Regions from separate parts of the Pseudomonas sp. MH9.3 genome, predicted to be linked through region 2. Evidence: predicted binding sites of a transcription regulator. Region 2 holds the regulator's gene; the other holds the start of a gene.
What was found. The regulator FliA, encoded in region 2, starts transcription of late flagellar genes. The targets are predictions, from matches to a motif close to CTAAAGTTTNNNNNNNNNNNGCCGNTAA.
Positions count from the first base shown of each region.

Region 1: RHM60_RS13230 (methyl-accepting chemotaxis protein) is a predicted target of FliA. The motif match lies at 3,145-3,172, and genes of this name have one in related genera.

Region 1 covers NZ_CP133785.1:3,018,291-3,022,985, forward strand. The annotation lists gene RHM60_RS13220 (cysteine hydrolase family protein) at 1-113, shown strand, start outside; gene tam (trans-aconitate 2-methyltransferase) at 129-890, opposite strand; gene RHM60_RS13230 (methyl-accepting chemotaxis protein) at 983-3,007, opposite strand; gene RHM60_RS13235 (single-stranded DNA-binding protein) at 3,385-3,900, opposite strand; gene RHM60_RS13240 (MFS transporter) at 3,910-4,695, opposite strand, start outside.
Region 2 covers NZ_CP133785.1:1,882,150-1,886,844, reverse strand. The annotation lists gene flhF (flagellar biosynthesis protein FlhF) at 1-692, shown strand, start outside; gene fleN (flagellar synthesis regulator FleN) at 798-1,631, shown strand; gene fliA (RNA polymerase sigma factor FliA) at 1,628-2,368, shown strand; gene RHM60_RS07975 (chemotaxis response regulator CheY) at 2,536-2,910, shown strand; gene RHM60_RS07970 (protein phosphatase CheZ) at 2,929-3,717, shown strand; gene RHM60_RS07965 (chemotaxis protein CheA) at 3,729-4,695, shown strand, end outside.

The DNA.
Region 1 (4,695 bases), 1.1 Mb from region 2:
AGGTCATCCCGGCGACGCAGGTGCATGATGCATACATGGCGGCGCTGGCGTTCGGTTATGCGAGCGTGGTGTCGGCGGATGAGTACCTGAAGGCGCAGACGGCGGCCGTGTGACCGCCCTGTGAAGCGTCAGCGAGTGGCGATGATGAACAGGCGCGGAAATGGCAACAGCACGCTGCCGTCGCTCAGGGCTGGGTAGGCTTTGGTAATCCTCGTCTGGTATTCGCGTAGGAACGCGGCCTTTTCGTCATCGCTCAAAGGCGCGAGAAACGGCCGCAACCCCGAGCCCTTGAACCATTCCACTACCGCCGCGTGGTCGGCCAGCGGGTGCTGGTAGGTGGTGCGCCAAACATCCACGGTGCTGCAATGCTGGCTCAGCAACTCGTAGTAGTAGCTCGCGGGGTGACGCGGATTGTGCTTGAACGCTCCGATCTTCGCCGACCAGGGCCCCTGTGCCGCCACGTCGCGGGCCAGTTGGTGGGCAGGCTCGTCGAGGTTATCCGGCGTTTGCACCGCCAGCGTGCCGCCCGGCGTCAGATGACTGACCAGGTGCGGGTAGAGCGTGGCGTGGTCGGGCAGCCATTGCAGAGAGGCGTTGGCGAGAATCACATCGAATTGCCGCGCAGGGTTCCAGGCGCCGATATCCGCCAGCTCGAAATCAAGGTTGGGCAGGCGCTGACGGGCGTCGAGCAACATGTCATCGGAACTGTCCATGCCGGTGACCTGCGCCTGCGGATAGCGCTCGGCCAACACCTGCGTTGAGTTACCGGGGCCGCAGCCCAGGTCGACGGCGCTGTGCACGTCGACATTCGGGATGGCCGCGACCAGATCGCGGACGGGACGGGTACGTTGTTGCTCGAACAAGGTGTATTGCTTGGCAGACCAGGTCATCGCGGTTTTCCTTCTGCGTGGTGTAAAAACTGCACCAGTCTGCCAGAACTCATTCACACGACGGCTGCCAATAAATGCGTCCTTTTGTTTCCCTACAGTTTGAACCGCGAGACCACCGTACGCAGCTCCCCCGCCAGCAACGACAGCTCCTGCGCCGTCGCAGCGTTGTCTTCGATGCCCTCCATCAACGTGATACTGCCGTTGCGAATTTCGGTCACGTTGCGGTTGATGTCTTCGGACACGGCGTGTTGCTGCACCGCTGCGCTGGCGATCTGCGTGTTCATGCCGACGATCTGATCAACGCCATCATTGATTGCATCCAGGCTGGTCGAGGCTTGTTGAGCAGACTCGAGACAGGCCTGCGCGCGCAACTTGCCCGACTTCATCTGCTCCACGGCCGCGGACGTCGCCAGTTGCAGCTCCTGGATAATGGTGCGGATTTCTTCGGTTGAGTTCTGCGTGCGCGAGGCCAGGGTTCGGACCTCGTCCGCCACCACCGCAAAGCCGCGGCCCTGCTCACCGGCACGGGCCGCCTCGATGGCGGCATTCAACGCCAGCAGGTTGGTTTGATCGGCGATGTTACGGATCACTTCAATAACCCCGCCGATCTGCTGGCTGTGCTGGGCCAGCGCGGAGACTTTCTGCGCGCTGCGCTCCACTTCTTCGGCCAGGGCTTCGATGGTGACGCGGGTTTCCTGCATCTTCGCAAGGCCTGCGATCGAAGACTGACTGGCATGCCCGGCGGCATGGGCGGCGCCCTCGGTGTTCTGCGCCACATCGGCAACGCTGGCAGTCATCTCGTTGATGGCCGTGGCGACTTGCTCGGTTTCACTTTGCTGCACATTCATCGAGCGTTTGGCCACGTCGATGGACACCCCCATGCGCGCGGCCGCCTCGGACACCGATTGCGAACTGCGCTCAACCTGCGACAGCGACGCACTGAAGGCCTGCACCATCGCGTTGAGAGCGTTGCCCACGTCGGCCATTTCATCGTTGCCGCGCACCGGAATGCGCGTGCTCAGGTCGCCCTGGGCAATCAGCTGCGTGGCACTCAACACATCGTTGAGGGTGCGCCGCATGGCGCTGTAGATGCCGCTGAAGGCGTACACCAGCAACAGGCCAAGCCCGGCCAGCATGCCGAGGATGAGCAGGCGCTCTGCGCTTTTTTCCTGGACACGGCGTTCCAGTCTCTTCAACAGCGCGTCTTGCAGGGTGTCCTGCGCCTTGTACAACTCGGCGACTACCGCGTTGCCCTTGGCCGGCAGGTTCTGCACGCCACTGATGGTGTCGGTGGTGGAGCCAATCATCAGATCAAGATCGGCGCGAAAACCCTCCAGGCTCGCAAAGGCACTGGTAATCGGTGCCTGAATGCGATCGGCCAGGGCCGGCTCGCGACGACGCAAAAGGTCCAGGCTCTGCTGGAGCTCCTTGTGGATCATCACCTCGTTCTTGAGCATCGCCCTGATCACGCCACGCGTGCCCGGGCTCAATACCTGCCCCTCATGCAGCCCACTGACCAGACCGCGCAATTGGCCGACGATATTGATCTGGCGCGGCAACCGCAAGGTGCTCTGGTCGATCATGAACAGCGAGGCAAAGTCTTCATCGAGCACCATGCCCGAGGTGGCCGATACGTAATAAACGAAGTTCAGGGTTTCGGTGAGTTGATCGTTCCACTCGTCGAAGGTAGTGCTCGGGTTGGCGTCGCCCTTGGCCAGCTCAATCAGGCGCTGCGCCCCGGCACGCAGGCGCTGCACGCGGTCACCGGTTTCGAGCTGGGCGTTGAACTGGCGGTCGGTGGTGGCCAGTTTAGAAAATGCGTCTTCCAGCTTTGCCTGGTTGGCGGAAAGATCGGGCTGCGCGCTCTTGTCACCGCTGAGCAGGCGGTTGGTGAGTGCGCGTTGCAACATCGACAAGCGCAGCACAGGGGTCACGTCCAACAGATAGCGTTGGCCCGATTGTTCGGAGCGGATGACTTCTAGACTCTCGTTGATCTGGTGGACGATACGGGAGCCAAGCAGCACCAGAGGGATCAGGACGATGATTGCCAGCACGCCGAATTTGGTGGGGAAACGTAAACGGCTGGCCAGGTGTACGGCAGGAGCAAGGATATTCATACAGTTCTCACAGCCCGCAATGGGACAGTTTGTGGAAGGTTTATAGGTGAGAACTGTCCGTTTTCTCTCAAATGCCTGGCTCTGTCTGGCACATTTGGCTAATCACGCTGTGCATGTAACTAATCGTTTCATGCTCGGTGTCGGCATTGAGATTGAGAACTTTAAGAAAAGTTGTACATTTTTTTATATTTGTACAACTCTGGAACGCTTGAAGAAAAGTGATGTCGCGTTGATATCAACGCTGTGTGATGATTGTGTGCAGGAGAATGGCGGCGAGCGTTGCGACTATTTGAGCGCATACGAAAACGCCCCTGGGATTTTGCAATCCGCAGGGGCGTTGGGATCAGCTGAGCGCTGGGTGCCAGCGCGGGCGTCGATCAGAACGGAATATCGTCATCAAAGCTGTCGAAATCCGGAGCCGGCTGTGGCGCGGCCTGTTGTGGCGCTGGACGCGACTCACGCTGTGGCTGCTGGCTTGGCTGTGGACGCGACTGCTGTGGACGCGGTGCCGAGTTGGACATGCCGCCCTGGCCCTGTTGGTCGCCCTGTGGACGGCCGCCCAGCAGTTGCATGGTGCCTTGCATGTCGACCACGATTTCAGTGGTGTAACGCTTGATACCGTCCTTTTCCCACTCGCGGGTCTGCAGTTTGCCTTCGATGTAGACCTGCGAACCTTTGCGCAGGTATTCACCGGCGATTTCGGCAACCTTGCCGAACATCGACACACGGTGCCATTCGGTTTTCTCGACCTTCTGGCCGGTCTGCTTGTCGGTCCACTGTTCGCTGGTCGCCAGACTCAGGTTGGTCACGGCGTTACCGTTAGGCAGGTAGCGAACTTCGGGATCCTGGCCGCATGTACCGACCAATATGACTTTGTTAACCCCACGGGCCATAACGTTCTCCTAGGCTGGGCGCGCTGTCGGCACTGGGTTGACCAGTTGCTCGAGCGTCGCGCGATCCAATAATTCGGTGTCCAATTTAATGTAAATGGCCGCCTCTTCAGCGACCACTACTGCATCCGTTACTCCAACGACGGCCTTCAGGCGCTCTGCCAGACCGGCTTCGCGCATCGCCTCGGGCGACAGCGGTAAACGCAGACTGGTGACGTAGGGAGGTTCGCGCATGGTAACAGCAAAGGCCAGCCAAAGTGCAGCCAGCCCGGCGCATCCGAGGAACACAACCGACAGACCGCCATGCTGGAACATCCAGCCGCCCATGATGCCGCCCAACGCGGAACCGAGGAACTGGCTGGTGGAATACACCCCCATCGCCGTGCCCTTGCCTCCGGCCGGTGAAACCTTACTGATCAGCGAAGGCAATGACGCCTCCAGCAGGTTGAACGCGGTGAAGAACACCACCGTGCCGCTCACCAGCGCCCGCAGGCTGTCGCCGAACTGCCAGAAGAATAGTTCAGTGAGCATCAATGTCGCGACGGCGCCGAGCAGAACTCGTTTCATTTTGCGTTTCTTCTCGCCATAGATGATGAACGGGATCATGGCGAAGAACGAAATCAACAACGCAGTGAGATAGACCCACCAGTGCTGCTCCTTGGGCAGACCGGCTTTTTCCACCAGCGCCAGGGGCAAGGCGACGAAGCTGCACATCAGCATGGCGTGCAACACGAAGATACCTAAATCCAGGCGCAGCAGGTCCGGATGCTTGAGCGTCGGCAGCAGCGCCTTGCGCGC
Region 2 (4,695 bases):
CCCCGGAAATCGAACCCCTCGAAGAGGGCGGTGTGATCGCCATGGTCGGCCCTGCCGGCATGGGCAAAACCACCACCCTGGCCAAGCTGGCCGCCCGTTACGTGCTCAAGTACGGCGCCAACAACATCGCGCTGGTGAGCATGGACAGCTACCGCATTGGCGCCCAGGAACAGCTCAAGACCCTCGGCCGCATTCTCAATGTGCCGGTGACCCACGTCGACCCGGGCCAGTCCCTGGCCAACGCCCTCGACCCGCTGCTGCGCAAGCGCGTGGTGCTGATCGACACCGCCGGCCTGCAAGCCAGCGATCCGGCGTTGCGCATGCAGCTGGAAAGCCTGGCCGGCCGTGGGATCAAGTCGAAAAATTACCTGGTGCTTGCAACCACCAGCCAGAAACAGGTTCTTACCGCTGCGTATCACAGTTACAAGCGCTGCGGTCTGGCCGGCTGCATCCTCACCAAGCTCGACGAAACCGCGAGCCTGGGCGAAGTACTGAGCCTGGCAATCAGTCATGAATTACCGGTCGCCTACCTGACCGACGGCCCGCGAATCCCGGATGATCTGCATCTGCCGCGTCGTCATCAGTTGGTCAGCCGTGCCGTGAGTGTGCAAATGCAAGACGAGCCTAGCGAGGAAGCGATGGCTGATATGTTCGCCGACCTTTACCACAACCCGGCAAAACGGGTCGGTTGAGGCAGGATGAACACCGTGAAATGTACCTACATCGATGGTCTGCAAGCGATTCAAGCGGCCAAGCCATGTAGCCTGCGTCTAAGCAAGACAAGGTAAAGAAATAAAATGGGCAGCATGCATCCCGTACAGGTGATCGCGGTGACCGGCGGCAAAGGTGGCGTCGGGAAAACTAACGTGTCAGTGAATTTGTCCCTGGCCCTGGCAGAGCTTGGCCGTCGCGTCATGCTGCTGGACGCTGACCTGGGCCTGGCGAACGTGGACGTTCTGCTGGGGCTGACCCCCAAACATACCCTTGCCGATGTGATCGAAGGGCGCTGTGAGCTGCGCGATGTGCTGCTGCAGGGGCCCGGCGGGATCCGCATCGTGCCGGCTGCCTCCGGCACCCAGAGCATGGTGCACCTGAGCCCGGCGCAGCATGCCGGCCTGATCCAGGCGTTCAGCGATATCGGCGACAACCTCGACGTACTGGTGATCGACACCGCCGCCGGCATCGGCGAGTCCGTGGTCAGCTTTGTGCGCGCCGCGCAGGAAGTGCTGCTGGTGGTGTGCGACGAGCCCACTTCGATCACCGACGCCTACGCCCTGATCAAACTGCTTAACCGTGACTACGGCATGAACCGCTTCCGCGTGCTGGCCAACATGGCCCAGAGCCCGCAGGAAGGGCGCAACCTGTTCGCCAAGCTGACCAAGGTCACGGATCGTTTTCTCGATGTCGCCCTGCAATACGTTGGCGCAGTTCCCTACGACGAATGCGTGCGAAAGGCTGTGCAAAAACAGCGTGCGGTCTACGAAGCATTCCCGCGTTCCAAGTGTGCGCTGGCATTCAAGGCGATTGCCCAGAAGGTCGATACCTGGCCGCTGCCCGCCAACCCGCGTGGGCATCTGGAGTTCTTCGTCGAGCGATTGGTGCATCAGACAAGCGCGGGTCCTGTGCTATGACATCCAGCGGCTACAACCTCTATAAAAAATCGGCACGCGACAGCCAGGGCGAATTGATCGAGCGCTATGCGCCGCTGGTCAAGCGCATTGCCTATCACCTGCTGGCGCGCCTTCCGGCCAGTGTGCAGGTCGAAGACCTGATCCAGGCCGGCATGATCGGCCTGCTCGAAGTGTCGACCAAGTACGACGCGAGCAAGGGCGCCAGTTTCGAGACGTATGCGGGTATTCGCATACGTGGCGCGATGCTCGATGAAGTGCGTAAAGGGGATTGGGCGCCGCGTTCGGTGCACCGCAATACGCGGATGGTCAGTGACGCAATTCGCTCAATTGAAGCAAAAACCGGTCGCGACGCTAAAGATCACGAAGTTGCGGCCGAACTCCAATTGAGTCTCGATGATTATTACGGGATTTTGAACGATACCTTGGGCAGCCGCCTGTTCAGTTTCGACGACCTGTTGCAGGACGGCGAACACGAAGGGCTGCACGAGGACGGCGCGAGTGCGCATATGGAACCGTCACGCGACCTGGAAGATGAACGTTTCCAGGGCGCACTGGCGGAAGCCATTGCCAACTTGCCGGAGCGTGAGCGCCTGGTCCTGGCGCTGTACTACGACGAAGAGCTGAACCTCAAGGAAATCGGTGAGGTCCTGGGGGTCAGCGAATCGCGTGTCAGCCAGTTGCATAGCCAGTGCGCAGCCCGTTTGCGGGGGCGTTTGGGAGAGTGGCGCGCGCGCTGACAGGCAGTGTGGGGACACTGCAGACGATACCGCGAGGGTCACGACCTTCGCGGGGTCGACCCGTGGTGGACCCGGCAGTCCTTTTTGTGTAACGCCTGTTGATTGAAATGGCGCGTCCAGGTGCTGGGCGCGTTTAAGACTGCTTGGAGGTCGAATTGGACAAGAACATGAAAATCCTCATCGTTGATGACTTCTCAACGATGCGGCGGATCATAAAAAACCTGTTGCGTGACCTTGGGTTCACAAACACGGTCGAGGCGGACGACGGCATTACGGCGATTCCGATCCTCAACAGCGGCAGCATCGACTTTCTGGTAACCGACTGGAACATGCCGGGCATGACTGGCATCGACTTGTTGCGCCATGTGCGCGCCGACGAAAAGCTGCGCAGCCTGCCTGTACTGATGGTGACCGCCGAAGCCAAGCGTGAACAGATTATCGAAGCCGCCCAGGCCGGGGTAAACGGTTACGTGGTCAAGCCATTCACTGCATTGGCGCTAAAAGAGAAGATCGAAAAAATCTTCGAACGCATCCACGGCTAATGCCATCGCGGGGGAGCTATGGAGCATAAAGAAACAACATTGGGCGATTTTGAGTCGACCCTGAAAAAACATGCTCACCAGTTGGTCGACAGCCTTGAAAAAGGTCATTTCGGCGACGCGGTGCAGTTGATCCATGAGCTTAACCAGACCCGTGACCGCGGCCTGTACCAGGAAGTGGGCAAGCTCACGCGCGAGCTGCACAGTGCGATCGTCAATTTCCAGATTGACCCGCACATGCCCCAGGCCGAAGAAATTTCGCAGATCACCGATGCCACCGAACGCCTGTCCTATGTGGTCAAGCTGACCGAAGCGGCGGCCAACCGCACCATGGACCTGGTGGAAAACGCCACGCCTCTGGTCAATGGCATGGCCACCGAGGCTCAAGCGCTTAGCCACGACTGGGGCCGCTTCATGCGTCGCGAAGTCGGTGCTGAAGAGTTTCGTGAACTGGCCCGTCGGGTCGACGGTTTTCTGTCGCGCAGCGAACAGGAAAACCGCACGGTGGCGAGCAACCTCAACGATATTTTGCTGGCCCAGGATTACCAGGACCTCACCGGTCAAGTGATCAAGCGCGTGACCCAACTGGTCACCGAAGTGGAAAGCAACCTGCTCAAACTGGTGCTCATGGCCGGGCAGGTCGATCGTTTTGCCGGCATCGAACATGACCGCGCGGCGATCCTCTCGGAAAAAGATCCACAAAAACATCTCGCCAAGGGTGAAGGTCCGCAGATTCATGCCGATAAACGTGAAGACGTTGTGTCAGGTCAGGATGATGTCGATGACCTGTTATCCAGTTTAGGCTTCTAAGGAGCACCCACATGAGCTTCGGCGCCGATGAAGAAATCCTTCAGGATTTCCTTGTAGAGGCCGGCGAAATTTTAGAGCAACTGTCCGAACAACTGGTCGAGCTGGAAAGCCGACCGGATGATGCGAACCTGCTCAATGCAATTTTTCGCGGTTTTCACACTGTAAAAGGGGGCGCCGGCTTCCTCCAGCTCCATGAGCTGGTTGAGTGCTGCCACATCGCCGAGAACGTGTTCGACATCCTGCGCAAGGGTGAACGGCAGGTCGACTCGGAGTTGATGGACGTGATTCTCGAAGCACTGGATGCGGTCAACGGCATGTTCAGCGAAGTGCGTGAACGTGCCCCGATCACCGCCGCCACTCCGGAACTGCTGGCCGCCCTGGCGCGCCTGGCAGAGCCGGCTGCCGAGGCGCCGGCCGTACAAGCTGCACCTGCGCCGGTGGCCGAGCCTGAGCCCGAGGCGGATGTCACCGACAGCGAGTTCGAACAGTTGCTCGATTCGCTCAACGCCGTGAAGGCCGAGGCCGAAGCACCGCAGACGCCACAGCCAGCGGTTGCTGCACCTGCCGCGCCAACCAGCGAAGACATCACCGACGCCGAGTTCGAATCGCTGCTCGACCAGTTGCATGGCAAGGGTCAGTTCGCTGCCGACGCCGTGGCACCGGTCGCCGCGCCGCCCGCAGCCGCAGCGAGCGCCAGCACCGATATCACCGATGACGAATTCGAAGCCTTGCTCGATCAATTGCACGGCAAGGGCACCTTTGCTGTCGATGCCTTGCCGGAAGTCGCCGCGACGGCGCCTGCCGCCGCGCCAGCCGCTCCGGCAGCCAGCGCAGCACCGGCCGGCGACGGGTTGATCAGCGATCACGAATTCGAGGCGTTGCTCGACGAATTGCACGGCAAGGGCAAGTTCACCGAAGTGGCCCCGGCCGCAGCGGCGACTGCTGCGCCTGTGGCCGCCAAATCTGCACCTGCACCTG